2 regions of the Lentilactobacillus terminaliae genome follow, and region 2 is predicted to be linked to the other one. Evidence: predicted binding sites of a transcription regulator. Region 2 holds the regulator's gene; the other holds the start of a gene.
The links. The regulator Rex, encoded in region 2, represses fermentation and respiration genes when NADH is low (regulators of the CRP and FNR family bind a similar motif). The targets are predictions, from matches to a motif close to TTGTGAANTANTTCACAA.

Region 1: a site for Rex is predicted at 4,918-4,935, ahead of O0236_RS09150 (competence protein ComK). Genes of this name have one in related genera too.

What each region holds. Positions count from the first base shown of each region.
Region 1 is NZ_CP168151.1:1,714,955-1,722,288, reverse strand. It holds gene O0236_RS09165 (hypothetical protein) at 1-1,271, shown strand, start outside; gene O0236_RS09160 (DUF5776 domain-containing protein) at 1,361-1,567, shown strand; gene O0236_RS09155 (DUF5776 domain-containing protein) at 1,892-3,913, shown strand; gene O0236_RS09150 (competence protein ComK) at 4,019-4,768, opposite strand; gene O0236_RS09145 (zinc ribbon domain-containing protein) at 5,001-5,564, shown strand; gene O0236_RS09140 (glycosyltransferase family 2 protein) at 5,622-7,016, shown strand; gene O0236_RS09135 (DUF5776 domain-containing protein) at 7,212-7,334, shown strand, end outside.
Region 2 is NZ_CP168151.1:772,248-779,581, reverse strand. It holds gene O0236_RS03895 (APC family permease) at 1-1,704, opposite strand, end outside; gene groL (chaperonin GroEL) at 1,874-3,490, opposite strand; gene groES (co-chaperone GroES) at 3,536-3,820, opposite strand; gene O0236_RS03880 (redox-sensing transcriptional repressor Rex) at 3,996-4,628, opposite strand; gene abc-f (ribosomal protection-like ABC-F family protein) at 4,801-6,744, shown strand; gene tsaD (tRNA (adenosine(37)-N6)-threonylcarbamoyltransferase complex transferase subunit TsaD) at 6,790-7,334, opposite strand, start outside.

The sequences.
Region 1 (7,334 bases), 940 kb from region 2:
ATCGAGGCTGGATTTATGGTGGTAAGATAATTAACCAGTTTAATGCTGGATTGAAGGCTTATTCGACGACTAATGCAATTTATGATAGTCAAGCTGATAACAAGACTGCCTATCAATTAAAGAGTAATGTGGCCAGCGGAAGTAATACAACTTTCTATTCTGAACCGGCATGGTCACAATATAAGATTGGTCGGGCTCGAGAAAATGGTGATGGACCGATAATTACTGATGCATCGAAGTACAATGATGCGACATTTACCTTATCTCATGCAGTTACAACAACCCGAGAAGGCGAGACTTGGTATCAGATTAGCAATCCAACTAATCATGATATTAATGGTGCGTGGATTAAAAAGAGTGATGTGACTGTATTACCAATTCCTGAGGAAGTTGTGAGAATTAGAATTAAGAGTACCGAAGGACAGGTTTTAGGTATTCTAACATTACCTAAGCAGACTAGTGAATCGACTGGATCTCAGACGATTGCCAATAAATACGGTCAGACTATTATTGATGGTCATACTGCCAATGACACGGGATTATCTGCGGCTTATCAAAAGATGTTAAGTGATGCCGGAATTAGTGGTAATTATGGAATATCTGGCTTAACTGATCAACAGATTGTTGCCAACAGTCTGGCGCTAAGGATGGCCAATTATGGCAAGACATCTGAAATCACGGTGGCGCCAACTCCTCAACCAGTACTTGTACCTTTTGCAAGTGCTAATCAGATAGCACTTGGATTACCAGTTCAGAACGGTACGAATCCAGTTGCTCCAGCAGATACAGTTTATTCTGGTGATAAATTAGTTAGTGCAACCACAATTACTGGAAACATTGCTGATCAGCTTCGTGGTGAAAAAGGAACTACTTTAACTGCTGCTCAATTATTCAATGTTTTGCAACAGAACGGAGCAAATGAATTTTACTATGTTGAAAGAACTGATACTGGTGCATTATTAGGTAAGGGTGATTTCAATGATGATGGGACAATTAAGAGTTCATTGGCTGGTGTATCTCTAATTGCATACAAATCAGAATTGACTCAAGATCAAATTTCTAATACCCAACCAAGCGGGGATAATTATGCTCCAGGAGCATATGCAGGAGTAAATAATGCGGCGCCAGCTCCAGCTATTCAAAGCAAATTCGGTGATGATAACTTCTTACTCTTGTACTATGCAGGTGATCCAAGTAAACAATTTACTATCAATGGTAGTGCGGGTGCGGATAAAATGAATGTTAAGCAACTGTATGAACAATTTAAATAATTAATATTTATTAGAAAATCTCGAATGGCTAGCGGTGGTGTTGGTTGTTCGAGATTTTTTATTATCTTAGTTTGTAGCTCTAAAGTTATATTTATACCAGTAACGGAATTAAGGGATACGCTATGAAGTCGATTACTAAGGCACCAACGTTCACAGTGGTTGGAATCGACAAGAATAGTGCCATTAATTACCGTTACAAGTTTATTAATGGTAAGTACATCACTGCTAATAAAGAATACATTTCACCAAATCGTTCCACTGTTCATGGTGTGAAGATTGTGAATGCGAAGATTTAGATGCTTTGTATAATACGTGAAAACAATATGTTTTAAATTGTTTATATGAATAAATAAAGGGCCTTAATTTGATTGCAAATTAAGGCCCTTTATTATACTTAAAACTTACCCTTAATAAATTTAATGTGCATTTACCAACCTACTTTGTTTAAATGGTGGTATAGTTACGAAGTGTCAAATTGCGATACGGGGTTATTTATTTGAATGATACATACCGTATACTTTATCAAGCAAAGGGGATGCTTAGATAGTAATATACCAAGACGTTTTTAAAGTGGAAGAATATGTGTGATTGTGAAATTTAATATTATAGGGGGAAACAAAATGAAAACAACGAATTCAAATTACTTTGTTAAGCGATTGGCGACTTTTGTTTTAACTTTACTATTAGTTATCGCAGGGGTTGCTATTTCAGGTGCTAACAGTCGAGCTGATGCAACAGCAACTGATAACGCAATTACTGGGGGAGAAACTCAAGTTCTTCCTACCAATTCAAATGGCGACCATTTTGCAACATTCAGTGTGAACGTTGGGGACAGTTCCGCTATAGCAAATGCGCAAGATGCTAAAGTATTCGTTGATTTTGCCAATGTTGATAAGACTTTGGTACAGAAAGATTCTTATAATGCCGAGTTTAAATTAACCAATAATTCGACAACGGAATGGTCAGTTTTTGATATTATATCTACTCCGTTAAATCAATCTCCGAACACTTATGCCACTTCAGTTGATACTAGTAAATTTCAAGCTCCGGATGGAGTTACCATTAGTGGGGATGCAAAGACAATAACCGTTCAGACAAAAATTCAACCTAAATCGAGCCTGACAGTGACGATTCCATTGAAGGTTGATACTGCTAAATTAACTGCAGGTAACCCAGAGGACCAGTGGAATATTATCGATTACACAACATATGGTCAAACTATGTTGCAAGTTGATTTCAGGGATATTCTATACAAGAGTGTTAACGACCTTGCAAATGGTAAATATTTAATCACTACCTATGACAAAGGGACACAGACCTTTAAACAGGTTAAGGATCTCCAATCACAAATGCCTGAGATTGGTGCTGCAAATGAAATCACATTTGACAACACCAACAAAGGTTTCGGCAAGGCAAATGATCCAGTCCTATATCAAGGTGGCAGTTATTATGTAGATATTAATGCCATGAAAGATGCAAGTAACCAAGAATCAATTAAAGATATGTTACAAGCAAATGGCTACACTGTGCCATCCGATGAAAATGGTGTTATGAGAAAAGACTTTGCGTTTACCACTCAGCCTTCAGCATCAACCCCTGGTACTGATACCACAACGGTCCTTGATGGTGATGGTAATAAAACATCATTTAACCAACTCCTTAATCACAATGGATTAGGAGATATCAACTTTCAAGCATTACAAGTAATTGATACCGATAATGTTAATACTAACGATGCTGACGGCAAATGGAATGCATTAAATAATCTTGTAGTGTATGCTCCAAATCAAGAAAATCAAGATAAGAAATTAACTAATAGCGACATTTTCAACTCAGGGGATAACAATAAGGGGAATTTAACTGTTACCGTTGATGGTGGAGCTACAATTGATAAAGATGGTAATTTGACTAACACTAAGCCAGGTACTACTTATAATGTGACATACCATTATTCACAAGATGGTTATAATGATATTCGGAAGACTATTAAAGTAACTACTCCTGGTGGTGGCAGCAGTAGCAATCCAGGAAATGGTAATGTAACTAATCCATCGAATCCAGGAACTGGTTCTAATAACACTGGAAATGGTAATGTGACTAATCCATCAAACCCGGGCAGTGGATCAAATAATTCTGGTAACAGCAACGTAACTAACCCAGGTACTATTCAAAAGAACATTGCAGTGATTATGAACAAGGGCGGTTACTTGTACAAGACTACTAGTCTTGGTAAGTCTGGACGCATCTACTATAAAGCAGGTACACGTCAACAACGACCAATGTTTGTGGTAACTAGGATCGTTGATTCTAAGAATGGACTCTTGTACCAAGTGCGTGATGCCAATGCTAAGTTTGTTAACTCAAACAAGAAAACCAATGGTAAGGTTGGTTATATTAAAGCTACGAAGAACGTCGTTCCTGCATACTATTCAACCAAGAAGGTTAAATACTTTAAGGTAATTAACAAGAAGGGTATTAATGGTTACAAGAACGTTAATTTGACTAGCAAAGCAAAACATTACAAGTACGGCACCAAGGTTCGTGTAGTTAGCCAAAAAGTTCATAACTTAACAATGCGTTACAAGTTAAGTAATGGAACCTACATTTCAGCTAACAAGAAATTAGTTGCGATTTATAAATAATTTTAAAAAGCATTCCATAAGGAATGCTTTTTTGTTTTCTAAAGTTAATCAATTTATTATTAAATATGTATCCCCTTAAAGGGATTAACCAGTAAGGGTGATTTTTTATGCTTCGAATTCTTTCATTAATTCGTCTAATTTAGGAGCTAATGTCTGTTCATCAAAGCCAACGTATTTCAGGACTTTAGCAGTCCATTCTGCAATTGCTTCTTGTTCGAATTTGCGAACTTCGGCGGTAATATCTTGATATTGAACCAGTTCAAAATTACTAATTGCTTTGGCATCAAACGATGCTTTAACTGTATTTAATATTGTTTGTTGGAATTCTTTAATGGCAAACCAATCTTGTTCCCGTTTATGAATAAAGTTGTGGGTAGTTGGTAATGATACCAATTCTTTACAACCCTTAAATTGCACTAATGAAGTATCAACTTGGTTGCCAACTTTATATTGATCGATTTGGTGTAAAGCAATCCAGGATTGCTCCTTGCCATCCTCCGATTTTAACGGTGAGATACAGAAGTTGCCTTGCACATTCGGAACGTAATTCTTCACGCCGGCGTGCTTGGTTATGGCTGTCGTGATTCTTCGACATCCTAATGGTCTTCTATCCAATAATTGCTTTATTAGATTACTTGGCTTATCAGGAACTGCGTACAGTCCTTGTTGCCGATCTAAAATTGCGGTCGGGTAGCGTGAGTTACCTAGATGCCAAAGCATACATACATTACGCCAATCGATATCGGTGGCGCGGGCCTTACCTTCAATGTGGTTCAGCTTGATGCGTTTCATGTCTACTATGTGGTTTTCGTGATATTGCTTGGCCAACTGGCTCAAGTAATGAGAAAATCTCATATAAAAAAATCCTCCAGATGTAAATTAATTATTTTAATTGCTAATCATCATCATTAGCAATTTTTTAATAAGAAGATAAAAGAATAGCATATTTTGGATTAAAGTAAAACAATTTATTCAATAAATTTTAATTCAATGATTAGTAAAACATGTTAAATGACACACAAATATCATCTGCAAAATAGGAAAACTTGGGTATAATAATAAGTGATGATAATTTTGGAGGGAAACCATGAGTGTAGAAGATAAAGTGTGTGTAAAATGCGGTCGCACTATTCCTGGGTATTCACGATTTTGCCCATACTGTGGCGCAGCTCAGCCAATAATGGATGGAAATGATTCGCTAACACGAAGTGAGCAAAATAATAATAACGGTAAAGGGCCATCATCAGCTAAAAAGTTGATGTGGATGCTGATTGCCTTCCTATTAGTTGTGGGATTTGCTAAAGTCACGACGCTTAAAGATGGACCTAGTCACCACAAGATTGAAGAAGAAATGCACTTGGATATGTTTCAAGGGCAGACAGCTTATGGTAAGCATCCTAAAGTTACGGTAAGCAAGAAAAAAGGCACTACTATTAAAATCTCATATAAGAGTACAGCACTGAAGAACATTAAGACTAATCCGGATTGGAAGCGGTTGGTCAATAAGACAGTTAAGAAGTCTAAAGAGTTCGACGGTGTTTATGGTAATAAAAAATATTCCAAGATCAAGATTCGGACGGACAAGAGTAAGAAACCGTTGTTCAAAGTTGATAAGGGGAAAGTTTTGTACAATAAAGCAGATAAAGATTAATTATCAATGGGGGATTTATTGAAGTAATTTTTCTTTAGTATGCTTCTGGGGGAATAAATGAATATTCATAGTAATCGGCGACATTATGTAACGTTGACGTTGGTAATTATGGCTTTGGCGGTAGTGATTGCGACTTATTTGCTGGTACAACCAGGTCTGTTGGGGGAGATTATGCTCATCATAATCAAGATTCTGGCAGGAATGGTAGCTTTATGGACGTATTCACTGATTTTTTATTATATGTTTTTATCTATTTTTGGATACAAAAAAGCAACCAGAAATTATCAGATTCATGAACCAAAATTAAAGTTTTTAATCCTAATTCCATCACATAACGAAGAAAATGTTATAGGTGCTACTATCCAACATTTGCATGGGGTAGACTATCCTAAGGATCTTTATCAAGTTGTGGTTGTTTCAGATCAATCATCGGACGCAACTACTAAAATTGCCGAGGCAGAGGGTGCCGAAGTCATAGATACTTCGCTTAATAAGCATCCCAGAATTGGAATCGGTAAACCCGCAGGATTACAATATGCACTTGATGATTATGACTATAAAAAATATGATTATGTATTGGTAATTGATGCTGATAATTTTGTGGATAATAATATCTTTACAGAATTAAATTCACAATTATTAGAACATCATTTTGATGCTGTACAAACTTACTTAGATAGTAAGAACACCGATAAGTTTCAGCCTTTGGGGTATGCCGCTTCATATTGGACTATGAACCGGATGTTTCAATTGTCGAAATATCGATTGCACTTGCCAAATAGTATTGGTGGAACAGGATTTGTAGTTTCAACAGAATGGTTAGCTAATAATGGCGGATTTCGTTCTCATAGTCTGACAGAAGATTTGGAAATGGAAATTAGAATAGTAGAATCTGGTGGCATGGTTGGATGGAATCATTTCACGAGAATTTATGACGAAAAGCCTGAAAGCCTGGGACAATCTTTAATTCAGCGATATCGTTGGAGTAGAGGACATTGGTATGTGGCCTTTCATAACTTTTCTAAGTTGCTAATTGATTTCTTCAAAACAGGCAAGCTTAGATTTTTGGATCAACTTAATTATTTATTTTCTATGCGACTAAACGTGCAAGTTAATGTTGCCGTCGCACTGGTTATCAATGGATTAATTATGATGAGTGTTTATAAGAATAATGCAATTGGGATAATGTTTTTTAAATGGGCCAAGGTTTATGTCGTTCCATTGACTATCCTGAATTTCTTTGTCGTAATCTATGGGTTTATTCCGATGATTTACGGGATAATGGTAGATGGTCATTTAGGAATTCTCAAAACTATCAAAGCCGTGTTTGCATTAATGTGGTTCTCACTTACTTACTTCATATCTCAAATGGCAGGACTATTTACATTTTATGATCAAACGACCTGGTCGCATACCAAGCATGTTAAGAATACAATAAATAATAAACACTAATAATTAAAATCCGGTGGGAATGCTGATTTAACTGCATTCTACCGGATTTTATTTTTTCATTATTGTCCGTTAATGATAAACATTCAACTTAGTGGTATTAATTTTTTAATATGATAGAATAATCTCTGGAAATAAGGTTAACGTTATTAACTGTTTACGTCTTTTACTTACGACACAATTAATAGGAGATGTCTTATGCTATCAACTGAAAAGCAAGCGAAAACTGCATATACAAAGAAAAAAATATTCTTGTTTGGTGCTGGACTGGCCTTAGGATTTGGTGGCTGGTCGATTATTGATAATCAGCAGCAGTTATCA
Region 2 (7,334 bases):
AGTCGTTGAATAGTTACGATCAGCAGCTCGTTTAGCGATAACATCACAGAAACGAAGCGCTGGTTGAGTGATTGAACGATACGAAGAATGGATATCAACGAATCTAACATCTGGAAATTCTTTTCTAAATTGCTCAGAGATTTCATGTTCCTTTTCAGGATCAGCATCAAACGATACATGCATTGCAATTACATAGTCACCAATCGATTGTGCGTAGCTCACTGCTCGCGCCGTTACCTTGGTAACTCCACCAACTAAAACTATGACAGTGGAACCATCAAAATGATGAACTGGTGTTAATTCAGTAGCGTCATCAGAAACACGTAACTGCTTAGCAACCTTCTTATAATGAGCGTTGATCTTGTAGAACAATCTCAAAACAAGTGGCATAACGATCAAATATGGCCAAACATTACCAAATCTCAGTAAGAACAAGAAGACAACTAAGGCCAAGGAGATAAATGCTCCAATGAAATTAATCGTCATCTTTAGTGGCCAACTCTTACCACGATTACGGAACCAATGGATAATCATTCCGGATTGAGATAACGTAAATGGCACGAACACTCCGACTGCATACAATGGAATCAATGAATTAGTTTTACCATTAAAGATTTGAATCAAGATAATGGCACCCAATGCCAATGAGATAATTCCGTTAGAGTAACCAAGTCGATCACCCTTATCTAGGTATGCATGAGGAAGATACTTATCTTTGGCCAGGTTGTAGGCCAAAATTGGAAATGCTGAGAAACCGGTATTAGCAGCCACTGCCAAAATCATGGCTGTTGAAAGTTGCAATAGGTAGTATAGAAGTCCATGTCCAAGTACGCCCTCACCAATTTGTGAAAGAACAGTGACATGAGCGTTAGGTGCAATTCCCATGTAGAAACTTAGGAATGTGATTCCACCAAAGAATACCGCCAAAATCGTGGCCATAATAGCCAATGTTCCAGAAGCATTCTTACTCTTAGGCTGTTTGAAGTTTGGCACCGCATTACTGATGGCTTCAACCCCAGTAAGTGACGAAGAACCACTAGAAAACGCCCTAAAGAACAGAATTAAGGTCATACCAGCAACTGGCGAACCAACGTTAGCCGCTGCGTGATATTCAATATGACCCGTGGTAATTTGGAAAATTCCGTAAATAATCATTCCTAAAATTATCAAAATAAACAAGTAAACTGGTAAAGTCAGGAATGAAGCCGACTCCCGCATTCCTCGTAAGTTCAAAAGCATAATACCAACCACGATCATACACGAGATCAAAACTCGATGCTGATACAAAGATGGAATCGCTGAAGTAATAGCTTCAGTAGCAGAGGTGGTTGAAACCGCCACAGTTAACATATAGTCAACTAACAGTGATCCTCCGGCTACTAATCCTGCTGACTTGCCCCAGTTGGTACTGGCAACAACATATGCACCCCCACCAGATGGGTAAGCGTGAATAATTTGTTGATACGACAGTGTTATTGCAGCTAACAGTACTAAAACCAACGCAGCAACCCAAATTTGATACATCATGGCCGCTGCAGATAGTGTAATTAACACAGTTGTAATTTGCTCGGTACCATATGCAACTGATGATAACGCATCAGATGACAATAAGGCCAAAGCCTTGAATTTTGTTAACGATTGACCACCTTCATCGGCAGTTTTTAACGGTTTCCCAATTAGAAGCCGTTTTATATATCGCCACATAATGAGTTAACTCCTTTAAAATTAATAATTGCACTACACTAATTATGAACTAACAAATAATAGTCCAAATTGATTATAAAAACAAGCCCTATCGCTTCTTCTGACATCTACAATAACATAAAAAAGGCGCTCAATATATGAGCGCCCATAATTTATTGTAAATATTAAATTACATTCCCATTCCTGGGGCTGGCATTGGTGCTTGTGGTGCATCGTCACTTGGTTCATCAGCAACAACTGCTTCAGTAGTTAATAACAATGCTGAAACAGATGCAGCGTTTTGAAGAGCTGAACGAGTAACTTTGGTTGGGTCAACAATTCCGGCAGCAATCATATCTTCGAACTTATCTTCTGCGGCATTGTATCCAATTCCTTGTTTTTCATTCTTAAGTTTTTCAACAATTACTGAGCCTTCGATTCCGGCATTTTCAGCAATTTGACGAACAGGTTCTTCAAGTGCACGACGAACGATCTTAACACCAGTTGCTTCGTCTCCTGAAGCTTCAACGTTATTGATACTTTCCATAACGTTGATCAATGCAGTACCACCACCAGGAACGAATCCTTCTTCAACAGCGGCACGAGTTGCATTAAGAGCATCTTCGATTCTGTACTTGCGTTCTTTTAATTCAGTTTCAGTAGCAGCACCGACACGAACAACGGCAACCCCACCAGATAACTTAGCAAGACGTTCCTTTAACTTATCACGGTCAAAGTCAGATGTAGTAGTTTCAATTTGGTTCTTGATTTCTTCGATTCGAGCGTTGATTTGATCCTTAGCGCCTGAACCTTCAACAATCATAGTTGAGTCCTTAGTTACATTGATCTTACCAGCTTGACCAAGTTGATCAATAGTAGTGTCCTTAAGGTTCAAACCAAGATCATCAGTAATAACTGTAGCTCCAGTCAAAATAGCGATATCTTGTAGTTGATCCTTACGACGATCACCAAAACCAGGTGCCTTAACAGCAACAACGTTGAATGTTCCTCTCATCTTGTTAAGAACTAATGTAGGAAGAGCTTCACCACCAATATCATCAGCGATGATAAGAAGTGAACGGCCTTGTTCAACGATTGATTGAAGCAATGGAAGAATATCTTGAATGTTAGTAACCTTTTTATCAGTAACTAAAACGTATGGATTATCTAAATCTGCTTCCATCTTTTCGTTATCAGTAACCATGTATTGTGATAAGTAACCACGGTCGAATTGCATACCTTCAACAACATCAAGGCTAGTATCAACACCACGTGACTCTTCAATAGTAATAACACCATCGTTACCAACTTTTTCCATAGCGTCGGCAATTAACTTACCAACTTCTGCGTCAGCTGAAGAGATTGATGCGATTTGTGCAATATCATCTTTAGTTTCAACATCATGTGACATGTTGTGAAGTGCTTCAACAGCGGCTTTAGTAGCCTTTTCAATTCCGCGACGGATACCAACTGGATTAGCACCGGCAGTAACGTTCTTCATACCTTCATTAACGATTGCTTGAGTCAAAACAGTGGCAGTGGTTGTACCATCACCAGCGATATCATTAGTCTTTGAAGCAACTTCAGAAACTAACTTTGCACCCATGTTTTCGAAATGATCTGGTAATTCAATTGACTTAGCGATAGTTACACCATCATTAGTAATTGTTGGGTTACCAGCAGTTTGTTCCAAAACAACGTTGCGTCCCTTAGGACCAATAGTAGTCTTTACAGTATTTGCTAACTTGTCGACACCGGCAAGCATCTTTGTTCTAGCATCTTCAGAGAACTTAATTTCTTTTGCCATATCTTAAATTCACCTCATGAAATATTTTTTTAATTTTTTACGGAACTATTCAACGATAGCAACAATATCTTTTTCATGTAAAACTAAATAGGAGTTGTCGCCGTCTTCAACCTCAGTACCTGCATATTTATCGAACATTACTTCGTCCCCAGCTTTAACGATTGGGGCAACAGTATTACCGTTGTCCAAAACTCGACCAGAGCCAACAGCAACAACCTTACCAGTTTGAGGCTTTTCTTTTGCGTTACTTGCTAACACAATTCCACCAACTGTTTTTTCTTCTTCTTCTTGCGTTTCAATGATAACGCGATCTCCTAATGGTTTTAACACGTTAGTCCCTCCATAAATAGTTATTTTTAGCAACGTTAGCACTCCTTTGTCAGAAGTGCTAATCACTGACATTAATAATATTATTATCCGCTCTAAAATGCAACCCTCAACACCAAAAAATCTTCATAAATGAATACAAAAAAAGCCCCAGCGGTAAATTCGCTCGGGCTAAAAATTATTTGCTGAAGTTTTCAATGAAGTAAATTAATGTTTGTAATTCATTAGTTAAATCGACATTTTGAACAAGCACTTGGTCTGGAACTGAAATTCTAATTGGTGTGAAATTAAGAATCCCGCGAACTCCTCCGGCTACTGCTTGATCAGCAACCCCTTGTGCGTAATCAGATGGTACGGTTAAAATAATCACCTGAATTTGTTGTTCTTGCAATTGATCAGCTAAATCACTAACTGGGTAAACTGGAACCCCATCTTGGATGGTATTTACGATATCATCCTTTGAATCAAAAGCTGCGGAAATTCTAACATTACCATCCTTGTGAAAATTAAAGTTCAATAAGGCATGGCCTAAATTACCAACCCCAACTAATCCAACATTAGTCAGATGTTCTTGATTTAGAATTTGTTTAAAAAAGCTAAGTAAGCTATCAACATCATAGCCATAGCCCCGTTTACCTAATGCTCCAAAATAAGAAAAATCACGTCGAATAGTTGCTGAGTCAACCTGAACAGCGTCAGCAAGTTCCGTTGAAGAAATTCTTTCTTTTCCTGTATCATGGAGAATATTTAAATAACGGTAATATATTGGTAATCGCTTAGCGGTTGCCTTGGGAATGCTTTCAGCCGTCACGAATAACTCCTCCTTACATCTATTGATTGTTAAAAAACTTTGTGAAACTCACTTCTTTAATTATTCTACCATAGTATTACCGCTTGTGAAAATAAATTCAAATATTAATTGCACTTTTTCCGAAAATCTTGATATGTGTTAGAATATTAGTACTCAGAAAGGTGGATGCCGCATGATTATTTTGCAGGTCCAAGACATTGCAAAACGTTTTAATGGCGAGAATATTTTTTCCGGAGTTAACTTAAATATCCAGGAAAAAAGTCGAATTGCCCTTGTTGGCCAAAATGGTGCCGGCAAGTCAACGTTAGTAAAAATTATTATGGGAGAAATGGCCGCAGACGAAGGCCAAATCTCTGAGAAGAAAAACTTAACTATCGGTTATCTAGCTCAAGATACTGGATTAGATTCAAATAAAACAATTTATGATGAAATGGAATCTGTTTTTGATTCTTTAAAAGAAACCGAAAGCAAAATTCACAAATTAGAAGTGCAAATAAGTCAAGACAACTCAACAATGAGTGAAGAAGAGTTTGCTGAGATATCAAAAACCTATGACAATTTGAGAGCTGACTTCGAATCAAACGGTGGTTACGTGTACGAAGCCGAAATTCGAGGTGTTCTCCACGGGTTCGGCTTTGGTGAAGCAGACTACGACCACCCCATCAACGAATTATCAGGAGGTCAAAAAACTCAACTGGCACTTGCAAAACTATTGTTAGAGAAACCTGACCTACTGATTTTAGATGAACCTACAAACCATTTGGATGTTGAAACTATCACTTGGTTGGAAGGCTACATCAAAAATTATGCTGGATCATTGCTGATTATTTCTCATGATAGATATTTTCTCGACCAAATCGTTAATGAAGTTTATGAAATGGCGCATAAAACCCTTACTCATTATCAAGGTAATTACACTGATTTCATAAATCAAAAAGAACTGCGCAATACGACCAGGATGCGCGAATATGAGAAGCAACAAGCTAAAATTGCCAAGCTTCAAGAATTCGTTGACAAAAACATCGTGCGAGCTTCAACTACTAAACAAGCTCAGGCCCGCAGAAAACAGCTAGAAAAAATGGATGTGATCGAAAAACCAGTAGATTACACAAAAGTAGCCCGCTTTTTATTTACCACTAATAAAAAAAGTGGTGAGAATGTTTTGAAGGTATCAGACGCCGCTATCGGATATGACCATATATTAAGCGAACCGGTTAACTTAGAAGTCAAAAGACACCAGGCAATTGCCATAGTTGGTCCTAACGGCGTTGGTAAGTCCACTCTACTTAAAAGTATCTTAGGAAAAATTCCTTTAATCAAAGGAACGATTAGTTTTGGAACCGGCGTTGATACTGGATATTATGATCAGGAACAGCAAAGTCTGCACAAAAATAAAAAGGTTCTCAATGAATTATGGGACGATCATCCAACTGTTAACGAAAGTGATATCCGCGGTATCCTAGGTAGTTTTCTCTTTTCAGGTGATGACGTCGACAAGTTAGTCGCGGACTTATCTGGTGGTGAAAAAGCTCGGTTACTATTAACTAAATTAGCTATGCAACACAATAACTTCTTAATTCTCGATGAACCAACTAATCACTTGGACATTGACAGCCGAGAAGTGCTTGAACGTGCCTTGAGAGACTTTGAAGGCACCATCTTATTCGTTTCACATGATAGATACTTTATTAACCAGTTGGCTACTGCAACAGTCGAAATATCTGCCACTGGTAGTAATGCTTACCTTGGTAATTACGACTATTATGTTGATAAAAAAGCTGAACAATTGGCTTACAAGGAGCGAGAAGAATCACAAAATGCACCTACTCAATCTGCTCCTCAAGCCGTCAGCTCTGATAAACAATATTATCAAAACAACAAAGAGGCCCAAAAACAAGTTCGTAAGCTGACTCGAGAAGTTGCCGCATTAGAAGAACAATTAGATACTTTGACAATTCAAAAAGATGACGTCGAATCTCAAATGACCCTGCCAGAAAATTTCAACGATGTTCAAAAATCGGCTGATTTGCAAAATCAGCTCAACAATATCAATGAACAAATTGAAAACACAGAGGAACTTTGGGAAAGTAAAAGTATGGAATTAGAAGACTTATAGTAAACAAAAAGCCATGACATTTAAAATGTCATGGCTTTTTTAATTTTAATCATTGATTAAATCAAATTCTAAAGATGGATCAGCGTTTAAAGTTGCATCGGCGCGAACTCCATGCCGATATAACATTTCTCCAGCAGCTCCAATCATAGCAGCATTGTCTCCACAAAGAGATAACGGAACTAATACTAAATCAGTGTTAGGAAAATTAGTTAGCTCATCAGTTAATCGTTCACGAAGCCCTTTATTTGCAGCCACTCCACCAGCAAGAATAAGTTGCTTAACTGGGAACTGTTTTAACGCACGATTAGTCTTATCAGCTAATACATCGACGACAGCTTGTTGAAAACTAGTTGCCAAATCACAACGGTTTAATGTTTCGTTAATTTGATCCGCATGGTGAACAGTGTTGATGAAAGCACTCTTTAAACCACTAAAGCTAAAATCAAAATTATCTTCATTATCCATAGCTCTTGGGAACTTAAATGTGTCTTCACCTTGATGAGCTAATTCGTCAACTTCCTTGCCAGCTGGATAATTGATTGACAAAACTCGACCGATTTTATCGTAAGCTTCACCCGCAGCATCATCCC